One region of the Lamprobacter sp. genome, then DNA from elsewhere that is predicted to be linked to it. Evidence: predicted binding sites of a transcription regulator. Region 1 holds the regulator's gene; each other region holds the start of a gene.

Region 1 (4,211 bases):
GAGCAGGATTGGATCAGCGCGACCGATGGCCTACGCGCCTGGCTCGGTAGCGCGACTCGCATTCAGCTGTTTGGACGCGCTCGCGCGGCGCTGGCTGGTGATGATGACGCCGCTCAACGACGATGATGCAGGATGAATGCACGATGAGGAGAGGGTCATGAGCCCGAAGCAATGCTGCGGTTGGGGGCGGACTCTGCTGTTAGGTCTGGCGTTGGCAACGGCGACCTCCACGAGCGCGCTCGAGTCGGATCAGTATCAGCCGATGTATATCGAGGCTGATGCCGCAGAGCTCGACGAGAAACAGTTGACCAGCCTCTACATCGGCCATGTCGAGGTCACCCAGGGCAGCCTGTTCATCCAGGCCGACGAGGTGCTTGTGCATCACAAGCCAGACCGCCGTGCTGAGAAGATCATCGCAATCGGTCAACCGGTGCGTTATCGGCAGCTGCTTGATGATGATCCGGAAGAGGTCAAAGGCCGCGCGCTGCGGATGGAGTACGAGGCTGACCGCGAACAGCTGACCCTGATCGATGAGGCGGTGTTGATCCAAGGCGAGGACCGTTTTGCGAGCGATCGCATCGTCTACAATCGGATCACCAAGCGCGTGACTGCGGGTAGCAGCGCCCAAGGCCGCGAGCGAGTGAAGATTCGGATCGAGCCCGAGTCGGAGCCCGCTTCACGGCCAGCATCGGCTCCCTGATGGCGATCCTCGAGGCGCGTGCGCTGGCCAAGACCTATCGACGACGGCGCGTGGTTGATGGTGTTGATCTGGCTGTCGATGCCGGTGAGGTCGTGGGCCTGCTGGGACCAAACGGGGCCGGTAAAACCACCAGTTTCTACATGATCGTCGGGCTCGTCGGCGCTGACGCTGGTCGCATCAGGCTCGATGCCGAGGACATCACCCATCGGCCAATGCACGCGCGAGCGCGGCGGGGTCTCAGCTATCTGGCACAGGAGCCATCGGTCTTCCGTAAACTCTCGGCTCGGGATAATCTGATGGCGGTACTCGAGATGCGCGACGACACGAGCCGCGAGGATCGCCGGCAGCGCTGCGACGAGCTGCTTGATGAGTTGGGCATTGGCCATGTGGCCGATTCACTTGCGCTCAGCCTCTCCGGTGGTGAGCGCCGGCGGCTCGAGATCGCGCGCGCGCTTGCGGTTGAGCCCAAGGTCATGCTGCTTGATGAGCCCTTTGCTGGGGTCGATCCCATCGCGGTAGGCGATATCAAGCAAATTATCAGTCATTTACGCGATCGTGAGATTGCTGTGCTGATCACCGATCATAATGTTCGGGAGACGCTCGACATCTGCGACCGGGCCTATATCATCAACGCCGGCCGAGTCATTGCCAGCGGAGCGCCGGCGGTGTTGCTGCAAGATACGCAGGTGCGGGCGGTCTATCTTGGCGAGCACTTTCGACTCTGAAGACCTTGGTAGAAACCAGGAGATCTAAGCTTGGCGCTGCGACTGAGCCACCTTTTCGTCTAGACTGCAAGCCAATAAGGCCTTTTGTACCCGCATAGCCGCTCGGAATGAAGCAAAGCATCCAGCTCCGTCTTGGTCAGCAGCTGACCATGACGCCGCAGCTCCAGCAAGCCATCAAGCTGTTGCAGCTCTCCACGCTCGACCTCCAGCGCGAGATCCAAGACGCGCTCGAGTCTAATCTGATGCTGGAGACCTCGGACGAAGATCAGGTTGGGCGAGAGGATGCGGGGGACACCGCTGGCGAGACTGCTGAGTTGCGCCAAGCACAGACCGATGCCTCCGTCGATGCCGAGGTTCCCGCTGAATCGAGCACGCTGCCCGATGATCTGGCGCTCGACAGCGAGTGGAGTGATACCTTCGACAGTGATCCTGGCGCCCAGTATGCCGGCCCTTCAGGTTCCCCTGGGTCGAGCGCGTCTGGCGATGTCGACCTCTTTGCGCAGCAGTCGAAACCACAGACGCTGCACGACCATCTCGAGTGGCAGCTCAATCTGGGCCGCCTTGGGGCGCGTGACCGCCTGATCGCCGAGGCGCTGATCGATGCGATCGATGCGGATGGCTATCTTCGGCTCGATCCCGCCGAGCTGCTTGAGACGCTGGATCTGGAGGATCTCGAGCTCGACGAGATCGAGGCCGTGCTGCATGGCATTCAGGCCCTCGATCCCGCTGGGGTTGGTGCTCGCGATCCGCGCGAATGCCTGTTGCTGCAACTACGCCAGCTGCCGCCGGAGACGCCAGATCGCGCGGGTGCGCTGAAGATTTGCGACAGCTTGTTCGACGCGCTGGCGCGCAACGATCTGGATGAATTGCGCCGTCACACCAAGCTTTCCGACCTTGATCTGGCGCGCTCGTTAACGCTGATCCGGTCGCTGCAGCCGCGGCCAGGCTCCCTGATCAGTGACCATCGGACAGACTATGTGATTCCTGATGTGTTGGTGCGTAAGCAGGCTGGTGTGTGGCAAGTCGAGCTAAATCCTGAAACTCAGCCTAAACTGAGAGTGAACGAAGACTATGCAAAGCTGATCCGGCGCGCCGATGATGGGGCCGAGAATGTTTGCTTGAAGACGCATCTGCAGGAGGCCCGTTGGTTTATCAAGAGTCTGCTCAGCCGCAACGATACGGTGCTGCGAGTGGCGGCGAAGATCGTCGAGCTACAGCGCGATTTTTTCGAGTACGGCGAGGAGGCCATGCGTCCGCTGATCCTCAGAGATGTCGCAGACTCGCTCGAGCTCCACGAGTCGACCGTCTCACGCGTGACCACGCAGAAGTACATGCATACGCCGCGTGGTACGCTGGAGTTCAAATATTTCTTTTCCAGTCATGTCGGCACGGCATCGGGCGGAGAATGCTCTTCGACCGCGATTCGTGCCTTTATCCGCAAGCTGGTCGCCGCCGAGGCGGCGAACAAACCGCTGAGCGACAGCAAGATCGCCGGCATCCTGTCCGAACAGGGGATCAATGTCGCGCGACGTACTGTCGCCAAGTACCGCGAGGCAATGGGTATCCCACCCTCGAATGAGCGCAAGCGCCTTTAGCTGCAGCGCTGAATGTCTGCCGCTAAGGCTCGCCTGCAAACCCAGGAGTGACGCAATGCAAATCAACCTCACGGGCCATCATGTCGATATTACCGAACCGCTGAAAGGCTACGTCGAGAGCAAATTCGAGCGCCTAGAGCGCCACTTCGATCACGTGATCAAAGTGCATGTGATCCTGAGCGTCGAGAAACTACGGCAGAAGGCCGAGGCCCGCATCCACATGAATGGCGCCGATGTCTTCGCCGATGCCGTTCATGAAGACATGTATGCGGCCATTGATGGGCTGATCGACAAGCTCGATCGCCAGGTGCTGAAGTATAAGGAGAAGCGCCAGAGTCATCGCGGTAGCGCCACCAAGACGGCTGCCGAAGGGGAGACGGTCAGCGGTGAGCTAGACGATGAGCAGGATGATCTATGAGACGCCACTGCACTGAGCGATGCTCAGGCTGCTTGCAGCGATGAGCGTCTGGTCAATGACTGTGCCGGAGCGGGATGTGAGGCGCTCCGGCCTCCTTTGCGATGCTGCTAGGCTGATGCCTCTGCCGTTGTTGTCCTTATCCAACCAGGCCGTACTGCGTCCTGCATGCGAAGATCACTTTATTTGGAGCGACGGTCGATGTTTCCCCCCAGCCTGATTACTGAGCCGCGCATCCGCTGTCGTGTCGAGGTCACGAGCAAGAAGCGATTGCTGGAGGCCTTGGCCGAGCTCTTGGCGAGTGCGGGTCTGCAGTGTTCTTCAGCCTCTGTCTTCGACCTGTTGAACGATCGCGAACGGCTCGGTAGCACGGGCTTAGGCGAGGGCATCGCGCTTCCGCATGCGCGCATCCAAGGCATCGACACGGCCATTGGCGCCTTCGTGCAGTTGAGCCAGGGCGTCAGCTTTGATGCGCCGGATGATCGTCCGGTTGACCTCGCCTTTGGCCTATTGGTGCCACAGGAGGCAACCGATGCCCATCTGAATCTGCTGGCGAGCCTTGCCGAGCGCTTTAGCAATCCGCAACTGCGCGCGGCACTTCGGGCTGCCGATGATGCCAGTACGTTGCTGGACTTATTGCAGCGTCACGCTTAAGGCTGGCTCGTCGCACAGATGCCCCCCGTCGATACCTTGCAAGGCCTGATTGAGCACCTCGGGCCGAGGCTTGGGCTGCGTTGGCTAACCCCCATACCGGATCAGCCGCGCGCCCTGGTCAA
Region 2 (4,211 bases), on a different contig from region 1:
CCTAAGCATCCAAACCCATCCTTAGCCGAAGACAAACAGCGGGAGATTTCGCAGATGTCCGCCACTGACGTGTTGAAGACCATCAAAGACGAGGACGTAAAATTCGTGGACCTCCGGTTTACGGATACTCGCGGCAAGGAGCAGCACGTCTCGCTCCCGGCCCGAGTCATCGATGAAGCCATTTTCCAAGATGGAAAGATGTTCGACGGCTCCTCAATCGCCGGTTGGAAAGGCATTGAGGCGTCCGACATGGTCTTGATGCCCGAGGCCGAGACGGCGGTGATGGACCCCTTCACCGATGAGAAGACCCTGATCATCCGGTGCGACATTCTGGAGCCCGCGACTATGCAGGGCTACGAGCGTGATCCGCGCTCCGTCGCCAAGCGGGCTGAGGCCTATCTCGCCTCCACCGGCATTGCCGATACCGCTTTCTTTGGACCAGAGCCTGAATTCTTTATCTTCGATGACGTCCGCTGGGGCCTCAGCATGGGCGGCGCCTTCTACAAGGTGGATTCCGAAGAGGCTGAGTGGAACTCCGAGCGGGTCTTCGAAGATGGCAACATGGGACATCGCCCCAGTGTCAAGGGTGGCTACTTCCCAGTCCCGCCGGTCGATTCCCTCAATGATCTCCGCGCGGCCATGTGTCTTGCCCTCGAAGAGATGGGGGTCCAGGTCGAGGTGCATCATCATGAGGTCGCGACCGCCGGTCAGTGTGAAATCGGTACTCGATTCGGACCGCTGGTGCGTCGTGCAGACATGAACCAGATCACCAAGTACGTGATCCAGAACGTCGCCCATGCTTACGGCAAGACCGCAACCTTCATGCCGAAGCCGCTGGTCGGCGACAATGGCACAGGAATGCATGTGCATCAGTCGCTGGCAAAAGATGGTGTCAACATCTTTGCCGGAGACAAATACGCCGGCCTCTCTGAAACCGCGCTCTACTATATCGGCGGCATCATCAAGCACGCCCGCGCTCTGAACGCGCTGACCAACGCCTCGACCAACTCCTACAAACGGCTGGTCCCTGGATTCGAGGCGCCCGTGATGTTGGCCTACTCGTCCAAGAACCGTTCGGCCTCAATCCGTATCCCGCATGACTCCAATCCCAAGGGGCGCCGTATCGAGGTGCGCTTCCCGGATTCCACCGGCAATCCCTATCTGTCGTTTTCAGCGATGATGATGGCCGGCCTTGACGGCATCCAAAACAAGATCCACCCAGGCGACGCCATGGACAAGGATCTCTACGACCTGCCGCCGGAAGAAGAAAAGGCCATCCCACAAGTCTGCTTCGCGCTCGACCAAGCCCTGGATGCACTGGATAAAGATCGAGAGTTCCTGACCGCTGGAGGCGTCTTCACAGACGACGTCATCGACGGCTACATCAAGCTGAAGATGGACGAAGTCACCCAGCTACGCATGAGCACCCACCCGGTCGAATTCGACCTCTACTACAGCCTCTGATCCCCATCAAACAGCGGTTCAAACCAGCCGCCGAACCGGGCAAGGAAGCCCAACCGAACCCGAATCCCAGTTCACGAAACACCTCTCCTCTCCTCTCCTCTCCTCTCCTCTTCTCTCCTTCCCTTCCCTTCCCTTCCCTTCCCTTCCCTTCCCTTTCAACCTTCCTCCTTCTTCACTCTTCAACCTATAAACCGCAGATGACGCAGAATTTCACAGATTAAAATAATATAAAACAAGGTCTTAGCAGGTTTAGCAAGGCTGGCCATCAGGTGAAGCTATGAACGGCTGCAATGTATTGAAATCTCTGCGTTAATCTGCGTCATCTGCGGTTAAATGCTCTGTTTAGGTTTAAGTCTCCTTCCCCCTCCTCTCTTCCGTTTTCAAACCTCCCTGTCCGCCCCTGGTGCATTTGAATGCACTCATCATGTGCGTCAGGCACTAGGCTAGTGCGCTATCCTGAGCCTGCTTGGCGCAGCAGCCTCAGACAGTACCGGGTGGCCATCGATGCTCATCAGGTGGTTATCGATAACCTCTTGCTAATCAATCGGTTTTGGATCGACCTCGGAGTGCTTTCAGGCCGTCGGCGATGGTCTGAACATCGGCATGCAGCTCTGATCTGGCTCGTTGTTTGCTTGCTGGACCAAAGATTGGAGCCAAGCGACGACACAACCCCTGATGAACGAAACACAGAGCGGACTGAGCCGGCTTGGCACCATGATATTGGATAACCTCAGCACGGCTGTGCTGCTCTTCGATCGCCATCTCCGCCTGCGCTACATCAATATCGCCGGCGAGAATCTGCTTGCCGTCAGCGCGAAAACAGTACTCGGCGAGGCAGCAGGGAATCTGGTGCCCTGCCCGACAGATGCCGTGGAGAGTCGCTTGCGGGAATCGCTCGAGACGCGACAGCCCTTCACCGAGCGGGAGGTCGAGGTCAAGCGTCCGGATCGCCAGATCATTCGCGTCAACTGCACGGTCTTACCGCTGCATCCCGTTGATGAGCCCTACGATCTCCTGATGGAGATGCAACAGGTCGACCGTCAGCTGCGGATCGCGCGCGAGGAATATCTCATCTCGCAGCACCATGCGACTCAAGCACTGCTGCGCGGGTTAGCCCACGAGATCAAGAACCCCTTGGGCGGCCTACGGGGCGCGGCTCAGCTGCTGGAGCGTGAGCTACCAAGCCCTGGGCTCCGCGAATACACCCGCATCATCATCGATGAAGCCGATCGATTACAGACCTTGCTCAATCGGATGCTTGGCCCGAATAACCTGCCGCATCGCAGTTCCCTCAACATTCATCATGTCATCGAGCATGTGCGCGGACTGCTCACCGCCGAGTTTCCCTCTGGGCCTGAGATCATACGGGACTATGATCCAAGTATTCCGAATCTTGAGGCCGATCCAGATCGACTGATCCAGGCCATTCTGAACATCGCCCGCAATGCGGCTCAGGCCGCCGGCCAGCATGGACAGGTCAAGCTGCGTACCCGAGTGATGCGGCAGTTCACTGTTGGCGCCGTTCGTCATCGGCTGGTCTTGGTGGTCGAAATCGAGGACGACGGGCCAGGCATCCCCGAGGAACTGATGAACCGGATCTTCTTCCCAATGGTGTCCGGGCGTTCCGGTGGAACGGGGCTTGGGCTCGCGATCGCCCAGGAGCTGGTCCACCAGCATCAAGGCTTGATCGAATGCGAGAGCCGTTCCGGCTGCACCACCTTCCTGGTCTATCTTCCGCTGGAGCTGCCCCATGAATAGAGTGCCCAGGATTTGGGTGATCGACGACGACCGTTCGATTCGCTGGGTGCTCGAACGCGCCTTGCGACAGGCCGAGATGGATGTCACCAGCTTCTCGAACGGCGTCGGCGTCATGGATGCGCTAGAGCGCGAGATGCCGGATGTGATCCTCTCCGATATCCGCATGCCGGGGATCGATGGCCTTGAGCTGCTGGAGCAGGTCACCGGGCGTTACCCTCAACTGCCCGTCATCATCATGACCGCGCACTCTGATCTTAACAGCGCGGTTTCTGCCTTTCATGGCGGTGCCTTCGAGTACCTGCCCAAACCCTTTGATATCGATGAGGCTGTAGATCAGGTCCAGCGAGCCTGCCGAAAACAGAATGAGGCGGCGGCCGAGCTACCTCCGCTCCCGCACAGTCCGGATATCATCGGGGAAGCGCCGTCGATGCAGGAGGTCTTCCGCGCGATCGGCCGTCTGGCGCGCTCCAACATCACCGTGCTGATCAATGGCGAGTCTGGCACCGGCAAGGAACTGGTCGCGCATGCTCTGCATCGGCACAGTCCACGCTCACAGGCACCTTTTATCGCCCTAAACATGGCCGCGATCCCACGCGATCTAATGGAATCCGAGCTATTCGGCCATGAGCGTGGCGCCTTTACCGGCGCGCAGACCCGCCGCGAAGGCCGATTTGAGCAGGCCGATGGCGGCACCCTGTTCCTCGACGAGATCGGCGACATGCCCGCCGAGCTCCAGACGCGGCTGCTGCGGGTCCTGGCGGATGGCGAGTTCTACCGAGTCGGCGGTCTGACGCCGATCAAGGTCGATGTGCGCATCATCGCCGCCACCCATCAAAACCTGCGCGAGCTGGTCGCCAAGGGCAGTTTCCGTGAGGATCTATTCCATCGCCTGAATGTCATCCGCATCCATTTGCCGGCGTTGCGCGACCGCCGCGAAGACATTGGCTTGCTGATGCGCCATTTTCTCGCCCAAGCTGCCAAAGAGCTTG
Region 3 (4,211 bases), on a different contig from region 1:
GCGTCGCGGCCGCTTCCAGCGGGCGATCACCAATCCCCTCGAAGGCGTTTTGCACCGGCTGCACCATGAACGGGAAGGAATAGAACACCGAAGCCACCACCAGCCCCCAAAAGGTGAAGGGCAGAAGACCGATGCCCAGGCGCTCGGTGAACTGCCCGACCGGCCCGTTCGGCCCCATGGCCACCAGCAGGTAAAAGCCCAGCACCGAGGGCGGCAGCACCAGCGGCAGCGCGACCACGGCGCCGATGGGTCCTTTCAAGCGCGAGCGGGTGCGCGCCAGCCACCAGGCGACCGGCGTAGCGACGACGAACAGGATCAAGGTGGTGACGCCAGCCAGGCGCAGCGTCAGCCAGATGGCCTCGAGATCGGTGTCAGTGAGTCCCATGGGCGGTGTCCTTGATGGCGTGTTGAAAGACCTTGATCGCGAGGATCAGCAACAGGATGCCGAAGCAGAGCTGGCACCACGACGCTGCATGTCACTCGGTCTCGTAGCCAAAGTCGTGGATGATCGCCTCGGCCTTCTCGCCCTTGAGGTAGGCAAACAGCTCCGTCACCGCCGGGTTGTCCTTGCCGCGGTTCAGAATCAGTGCATCCTGATTGATCGGCGCATGCATCTCGCCCGGCACGATCCAACCCGAGCCCTTGATGATCTCCCCGTCCCGCATGGCTTGGGAAAGCGCGACGAAGCCAATATCGGCGTTGCCCGTGTCAACGAACTGATAGGTCTGGGCGATGTTCTCGCCCATCACCAGCTTGGGCTCGACGTCGGCCCGCAGGCCGAGCGCTTCCAGGGTCTCGATGGCGGCCTCGCCATAGGGCGCCAGCTTCGGATTGGCGATCGAGAGTTTGTTGAAGTCGCCGGACTCCAGCAGCGCCACACCATCCTCGACCTTGTTGGCGTCAGCGGACCATAGCACCAGTGCGCCGATCGAATAGGTGAAGCGCGATCCAGGGACACCTAAGCCCTCCTCCTCTAACCGCGCTGGGCGCGTCTGATCGGCGGCGAGTAAGGCATCGAACGGAGCTCCGTTCTTGATCTGGGCATAGAGTTTGCCCGTAGAGCCGTAGGAGGCATTGATGCGGTGATCGGTGTCTTCCTCGAAGCGCTCGATGATCACCTTCATCGGCGACGTAAAGTTACCGGCCACGGCGATCTGAGCCTCCTCGGCGGAGACGCTGCTGGCGACCATGAAACCGAAGGCGACGAGGACTAGGCGGACAGGTTGCATTGAGTTCACTCCTGAGACGATTGAAGAACCGGATGGGCTGCCGGGTCAGCGTTGGGCCAGACCGCTGAGCATGCGATATCGCAATATACCAAACGACATAACGATGAGCGATCGTGCGGATGGTATGCAGAATGCATGCCGGCTTTTCGTCGCGCGATCCATCGGATGCGGATGCTCGCTGCTCCAGCCATCCGCATCCGCGGCGCAACACACTCCGATTCCTTAAGCTCAGTGAGAACAATGCTATGAAGATCAGTGCTCGAAATCAGTTCCACGGCAAGGTGGCCCAGGTCACCATGGGGGCCGTCAACGCGCAGGTCCTGGTGACACTCGCCGGTGGTGAGCAGATCGTTGCCATCGTCACCAATGAGAGCGTCAAGTCGCTCGATCTCAGGGCGAGCGCCGACGTCATCGCCTTGGTCAAGGCCTCATCCGTGCTCGTGATGACCGACGACACGGGCATCCGCCTATCGGCTCGCAACAGTCTGAGCGGCAAGGTAACGGCGCTGGAAAAAGGACCGATCCATGCCGAGGTCAGCATCGGCCTCGCATCCGGTGACAGCCTCCATGCCACCATCACGCAGGCTGCCTGCGACGCGCTCGGACTCGCCGAAGGCATCGATGCAACCGCCGTGATCAAGGCGCCGTCGGTGATCCTCGGCGTGCCTGACTGAGCGCGCCCATCGAATACGCAGTATGCACTAGGATATAACGCTATCCTCGATGCAGGGGCGTCCGTCGCACAACGACGGTGCGCCTCGCTTCGCCAGCCTTCCCTGTCGTCTTAACGACAATCCCAAACGGGGACAGCGATCTTGTCCTGTTCTCAACCCTCAATCGATCGACTCAGACCATGCCTAACCTCAACCCACCTGTCCTGAATGACCAGGCTCTGCATCAGCTCTTGACCGAAGATGTCCCCTTCGGCGATCTGACCACCGAATCCCTTGCCATCAGCGGCAAGCCCGGCAGCATCCGTTTCTTCGCCCGCGATCCGATGACCGTCTGCGGTGTCGAGGAAGCGGTGCGACTGTTCCAGCTCTGCGGCGCCGAGGCCGAGGCGCGCGTGGCCTCCGGCACCGAGGCCGTGCCAGAAACCCTGCTGCTCGAGGCGCAGGGCAGCGCCGGCGCGCTGCATCAAGGCTGGAAGACGGCACAGACGCTGATGGAATGGTGTGGTGGCATCGCCAGCAGCGCCGCCGCCATCGTCGCCGCCGCGCGGCGTGGTGATCCGAACGCGATGGTTGCCGGTACACGCAAGAATGTGCCCGGCAACCGCCGGCTCGCGGTCAAGGCGTTCAAGGCTGGTGGTGCCGTAATGCACCGCAATGGCCTCTCGGAGACGCTCTTGATCTTCGCCGAGCATCGGCTGTTCCTCGGCGAAGAGCCGTCGAAGGAGACGCTGGCCCGGCTCCGTCGACAGTGCCCAGAGAAGCGGGTCGTGGTCGAGGTAGCGACGCCTGAGGAGGCGCTGACTTGGGCCGAGGCCGACGTGCTGCAGCTGGAGAAATTCACCACCGAGCAGGTGGCCGAGACCGTCGCTGCGCTCACCGCACGCGGCTCGCAGGCGGTGGTTGGCGCCGCCGGTGGCATCAACGCCAAGAACGCCGAAGACTATGCCCGCGCCGGTGCGCGGCTGCTGGTGACCACGGCACCGCACCTGGCGCCGCCGCGCGATGTTCAGGTGCGGTTCTTCAACGCTAGCGATCCCAGAACCTAGATGTCAGTTTAGCCGACTTGCTTACGCGCATTTCGATGCATTCATCTGACAGTCCAGGTCTGGCCGCTCGGTTACACTGCCGCTTGCTCCATATCACCTCGACGCTGACCTTACTGCAAGGCTGATCGACATGACCCCCGAAGAGCTGCTGCGACGCATCCGCCTCGGCGAAGACTCCGCACTGGAGCTGAAACAGGTTCGGCTCACCGACGCCGGCAAGCTCAAGGCGCCGCACGCGGACAGCCTCTCGGACGAACTGGCAGCGCTCGGCAATGCCGGTGGCGGGATGCTGGTCCTCGGCGTGGATGATAAGACGCGGGCCGTGACCGGCATCCCGCTGGAGCAACTCGACCGCGTCGAAGACTGGCTCACGGCGATCTGCATCGATCGCATCAAGCCACCGCTGGACGTGCTGACCCGGCATCTGGAGCTGCCTGATGCGACCGGCGCGGCGCGCCCGGTAATCCTCGTCGAGGTGCCCCGCAGCCTGTGGGTGCATCAGAGCGCGAACGGCTATTTTCGTCGGCTTGGTCATGCCAAACGGGAACTCACGCCAGACGCGCTTGCACGACTGTTCCAACAACGCAGTCAGGCACGTCTGATCCGCTTCGAGGAGCAGGAGGTGCCTGGCTGTGGTTTCGATGACTTCGACGCCCTGCTGCTGCGGCGCTTCCTGAAGGCCGAGCAAGGCGACAGCATCGCCCAGCTGAACCGACTGCACCTGTTGCGGGAGGTCGCCGGCGAGCCACGCCCGACCGTGGCTGGCGTGCTGCTGTGCACCACCGAGCCGTCGCGTTGGCTGCGCAATGCCGAGATCATCGCCGTCGCCCATACCGGGACCGAGAACGACCCGAACGCGCAGATCGATGCGCGCGACATCGGCGGACCGCTGGACCGGCAGATCCTGGATGCGTTCCATTTCGTCCAACGCAACACGAGCACGGCAGCACGCAAGCCGCTCGGCCGCGTCGATTATCCCCAATACGCGGTGGCTGCCCTGTTCGAGGCCATCGTCAACGCCGTCGCCCATCGCGACTATTCCCTGCACAGCCAACGCATCCGGCTGTTCATGTTCAGCGACCGCCTCGAAATCCACTCGCCAGGGGCGCTCCCGAATACGCTCTCCTTGGAGTCCATGACCCGGCTCTCGGTGCCCCGCAACGAGGTGCTCGCCAGCCTCTTTGGTCGCTACTATCCGGTCGAGGACCCCCACCTCGGCAAGAGCTTCCTGATGGACCGCCGCGGCTTTGGCGTCGAGACCA
Region 4 (4,211 bases), on a different contig from region 1:
TGTTCCAGCCTTCGACGACATGCATCATGCAGGTGCCGCAATCGCCCTCGCGGCAGCCGTAGATGATGCCGGCGCCGATCTTCTCGGAGACGTCGATGACGCGGATGCCGGCGGGGACATTGACGGTTTGATCGATGTCCTGAAAGGTCACTTTTGCCTTGGCCATGTCGTGTTTTCCTCTTGGTTTTGGTTGCAATGGATTCGTGGGTTGGAACCATCGGGCGCCGTCATGCAGCGCTTCTGTGGCTGAGCCTCTCTTGAGCCTCTCTAAGGTTCATAGCGCGTCGCCAGCTTGGACGATGAGGCGCCTGTTTCCGGGTACGGACTCAGTTCGGCGAAATCGATGACGCAACACCTTAACGAGCGCGGATCTCGGCCATCGCCGAGTTCCAGCGCTCGGGAGGGATACCCGTCAGTGAGCCGGGCGGATTCAGTGGGATGCCACTGGCGTCGAGGATGGCGCCCTCGATTGGGCAGATGCTCGCGCATTGCGGTTCGGCGAAGTCACCGGTGCATTCGCTGCACTGGCTTGGGTCGATGATGAAATGCGGCTTGGCAGCCTGAATCGCCTGGCTCGGGCACAGCGGTTCACAGGCCCAGCAGTTCACGCAGCCATCGGTAATCTGGTAAGCCATGGTGTTTCCTTCGGTCTCGTTGCTGGCAGTGTTGTTGCTCGCCGGGTGTCAGGTGTCGCGCGAAGCCGCTAAACCCTGGAGCCGCCAAGCCGCGAATGAGGGGCGATAAGGCGCTGGAGTGGCGGCTGTTGTCCGGAAGCCTTTTGGCAACTTGACTTCCAGACCGGCGCAGTCAGTGATCGGCCAATCGTCGCCAGACTCGTTCGCGTCTTCACGCGACATGATTCGCTTGGGGCTGGCTCAAGCGCTCAGCGCACTCATGGGTTCGGTTTGGTCAAGGGCGCCGCTTACTCTGAGCTCGGCGTAGACGGCGGCGACAGCGGTCTCGATCGGCTCCATCGCGTGCTCGCCGTTCGGTGCGATGCCGGCGGCCTCGAGCGCGTCCCAGGGCTCGATGCCGATCTTCGAGCAGAGCACGGCGGCGCAGCCCTCGAGCGCACGCAGGGTGCCGGTGAGTGCTGATTCGGCTTCGCCACAGGTCTCATCGCCCGTGCAATAAGCCTGGACCCGGCGGGTGCCGATAAAGCGCACGTCCTGGGCGTCGGCCTCATAGACCAAGAACTCGCGCGCATGTCCGAAGTGTTGGTTGATTACACCGCTGCCGCTGCTGGCGACAGCGATGCGCACTGAGCGACTGGTCGTGCCCGCCGGCGCCTTAGCGCTTGATAAGGCGGTCCGGGCGGTGATGAGTGGAATTGCGGGTTGCGTTGCGAGCGGTCTTGTTTCCGATGCTGATGCTGATGCTGATGCCGCTGCGGAAACCAGGTCGGGCTCCGTCGAAGACGCTGTCGGGCGACGGCGAGTGAGTGAATCGAGGGCAACGAAGACCTCGCCACCTGAGGTCTGCGTCGCCTGCCGGCTGGCCTCGCGTTGAGCCTGGCGCTTGGCCTCGATCTCGGCATGCACCGCGGCGCGACGCGCCATCGCGGCGGCGTAGTCGATGTCCATCTGCTCGATCTTCTCGATCGAGAACTCGGCGCCGCGATCCTCGCCCAGCATGCCAACCGCATCGGCGCGGCATTGGCGACAGTGGCGCATCATCGCCATGTCGCCGCTGCAGGCGTCTTGCAGGGCCTGCAGCTCGTCATGGGTCGGGCCACGCTGTCCCATCAGGCCATAGAAGGTGCCATGCTCGGCCTCTGCAATCAGCGGCATGACGTTGTGTAGGAAGGCGCCCTTGGCCTTGACCACGCGGCTGACCTCTTTCAGATGCTCGTCGTTGACGCCGGGGATCAGCACCGAGTTGACCTTCACCAGGACGCCGCGCTCGGCCAGCATCGCCAGACCCTTCTGCTGCTGTTCGATCAAGATCCGCGCCGCCTTGACCCCTTTGATCCGGTGGTTGTTCCAGAAGATCCAGGGATAGATCTTGGCGCCGATCTCGGGATCGATACAGTTGATGGTGATAGTGACGTGGTCGATGTTGTGCTGGCAGATCTCGTCGACCAGTTCCGGTAGCGCGAGGCCGTTGGTCGAGACGCAGAGCTTGATGTCGGGGGCCTTCTCGGAAAGCGCGCGGAAGGTGGCGAGGGTGCGCTCCGGGTTGGCGAGCGGATCACCCGGGCCGGCGATGCCGAGCACGCTCATCTGGGGGATTGCAGCGGCGACGGCTAAGGTCTTCTGCACCGCCTGCTCGGGTGTCAGCAGCTCCGAGACAACGCCGGGGCGTGACTCGTTAGAGCAGTCGTACTTACGGTTGCAGTAGTGGCACTGGATATTGCACGCTGGCGCCACCGCCACATGCATGCGCGCATAGTGATGATGGGCGTCCTCGGAGAAACAAGGATGGTCGTTGACCTTGGCGCGAATCGCTTCTGGCAGGTGCGCGAGCTTGTCGCTACTGCTGCCGCAGCCACTCGACGCACAGCCGCCGGCTGGCCCGCTCTCCGCCTTTCGCCGCTCTGTGTTCAGAGTGGTTACCGCTTGAACCATGTCTCGATCCCCGTAAAGTCTGACGGCGTCGCATGTGCGACGCGCTAGGCTGTATAGGGGGTTATAAGCAAACGCTGTGCCCAATGTGTGTATAAGGCTAAGCGGTTGATTCGACGATGGTCAGAGCCGGGTTGCCGAAGCTTCTGTGAGGAGGCTGACAGCGCGTAAGCGTCCGTTGTCGGGTCTGCGACCAGACAGGTCTTACAGGGTTCGAGGGGCGGGGTGGCCTAAGCGAAAGGCGGTCATCAGCCCAAGATGCCTGATGCTGCTGGGGCATTGCTGCCATGAGTCGACCACCTGCCGGCTGTCGACCACCTGCTCGCTGTCTAGCTGCGCCGCTTGAACCAACCGGTGAGACTGAAGCGCTCGCGCTGCGCGGGCTCCACCTCATGCAGAAACCGGGCGCTGAAGAAGGTCACTAGGCGACCGCCTTCGGGGAAGATTAACTCGCTCAGCTCAGGGCGCTCCGGATCGGTGTAGAGACGCAGCGCGCCACCGTCCTGTGCCTGCCAGGCATCATTCAGATAGAGGATGCAGCTCAGTGTGCGCTCGCCGATGCCGCGAAATTGATCCAGGTGCTTGCGGTAGTAGGTACCGGGTGGATAGACGGCTAGGTGCGCCTCAAGCGCGTAGAGGCCAAGGAACAGGCTGCGGTTGATCGCCAGCCGCAGCTGCTCGAGCTGGCTCCAATAGAGGCGCTGCGCAGCGCTGAGCTCATTCGGGTCGAGCCAATCGACCCGGTCGGTTCTGACCTCGTCGCGCAGTTCGAGATCCTCGCCGCGGCCGACGCCGGCGCGTCGGAAGCGTCCGGCCTGCCAGCGCTGTTGCGCCTCATGGCGGAGTTGGCTGATGTGCAGTGGGGCGAGGAAGCTATCGGTCAGGCACCAACCTTGTTCGGCGAGGGTGGCGGCGATCTGCTCGGCGGGCTCGGGTGGTTGTTCGGGCGGCAGGGAAGAGGCGGGATGAGCCAAGTGCGCGGGACTCGGTGAGAAGGGATGCCGAAGTCTGCGCGCAATGTTGCGGTGGGTCGAGCGATTTTGCCGCAGCTGGGTGCGCGATCGGCGCTGATCGCGGCCCGTTCGATGGCTGACGCCTAGGCCGCAACCAGCAAGGATGGCGCTGATCTAGCCGGCGGTCTGCTTGGCGCCGATCAGCTCGATCGGATAGCCGTCGGGATCTTTGACGAAGGCGATGATGGTGGTGCCAGCGTTCATCGGGCCCGCCTCGCGGAGGATCTCGCCGCCTTGCGCCTTGATGCGCGCGGCAGCCTCATAGACATCCTCGACCTCGATCGCGATATGACCATAGGCATCGCCGAGCTCATACTGCTCGACGCCCCAGTTGTAGGTCAGCTCGATGACGGTGTGCTCGGACTCATCACCGTAGCCGAGGAAGGCTAAGGTAAACTCGCCGGCTGGATAGTCTTTCTGACGCAGCAGCTTCATGCCGAGCAGCTTGGTATAGAAGTCGATGGAGCGTTGCAGGTTGCCGGTGCGGAGCATGGTGTGCAGGATGCGCATGGTGATCTTGGGACCTCGTTTGCTGATTGCTCTGCGAGAAGTTGGGGATGATCATGGCGTCTTTGAACTCACAGAGGACCCCTGATGGGCACTGGAAAATTGTTTGTAACGGTCTTCGTTGCGG

What was found. Region 1 encodes sigma-54, which starts transcription at its own class of promoters, with help from an activator protein. Its sites were predicted from a motif close to TGGCANGNTNCNTGCTT; they were not measured.
Region 2: a site for sigma-54 is predicted at 2,082-2,098, ahead of glnL (nitrogen regulation protein NR(II)). Genes of this name have one in related genera too.
Region 3: a site for sigma-54 is predicted at 1,350-1,366, ahead of VBE63_RS05570 (TOBE domain-containing protein). Genes of this name have one in related genera too.
Region 4: a site for sigma-54 is predicted at 2,633-2,649, ahead of nifB (nitrogenase cofactor biosynthesis protein NifB). Genes of this name have one in related genera too.

The regions. Positions count from the first base shown of each region.
Region 1 covers NZ_JAYESN010000005.1:71,138-75,348, forward strand. The annotation lists gene lptC (LPS export ABC transporter periplasmic protein LptC) at 1-126, shown strand, start outside; gene lptA (lipopolysaccharide transport periplasmic protein LptA) at 158-700, shown strand; gene lptB (LPS export ABC transporter ATP-binding protein) at 700-1,425, shown strand; gene VBE63_RS02520 (RNA polymerase factor sigma-54) at 1,533-3,020, shown strand; gene hpf (ribosome hibernation-promoting factor, HPF/YfiA family) at 3,076-3,438, shown strand; gene VBE63_RS02530 (PTS sugar transporter subunit IIA) at 3,637-4,089, shown strand; gene hprK (HPr(Ser) kinase/phosphatase) at 4,108-4,211, shown strand, end outside.
Region 2 covers NZ_JAYESN010000001.1:80,639-84,849, reverse strand. The annotation lists gene glnA (glutamate--ammonia ligase) at 55-1,464, shown strand; gene glnL (nitrogen regulation protein NR(II)) at 2,140-3,222, shown strand; gene ntrC (nitrogen regulation protein NR(I)) at 3,215-4,211, shown strand, end outside.
Region 3 covers NZ_JAYESN010000013.1:62,040-66,250, forward strand. The annotation lists gene modB (molybdate ABC transporter permease subunit) at 1-385, opposite strand, end outside; gene modA (molybdate ABC transporter substrate-binding protein) at 477-1,229, opposite strand; gene VBE63_RS05570 (TOBE domain-containing protein) at 1,475-1,903, shown strand; gene modD (ModD protein) at 2,083-2,949, shown strand; gene VBE63_RS05580 (ATP-binding protein) at 3,080-4,211, shown strand, end outside.
Region 4 covers NZ_JAYESN010000032.1:12,961-17,171, reverse strand. The annotation lists gene VBE63_RS10555 (2Fe-2S iron-sulfur cluster-binding protein) at 1-166, opposite strand, end outside; gene VBE63_RS10550 (4Fe-4S binding protein) at 357-635, opposite strand; gene nifB (nitrogenase cofactor biosynthesis protein NifB) at 876-2,567, opposite strand; gene VBE63_RS10540 (2OG-Fe(II) oxygenase) at 2,894-3,538, opposite strand; gene gloA (lactoylglutathione lyase) at 3,692-4,087, opposite strand; gene VBE63_RS10530 (energy transducer TonB) at 4,172-4,211, shown strand, end outside.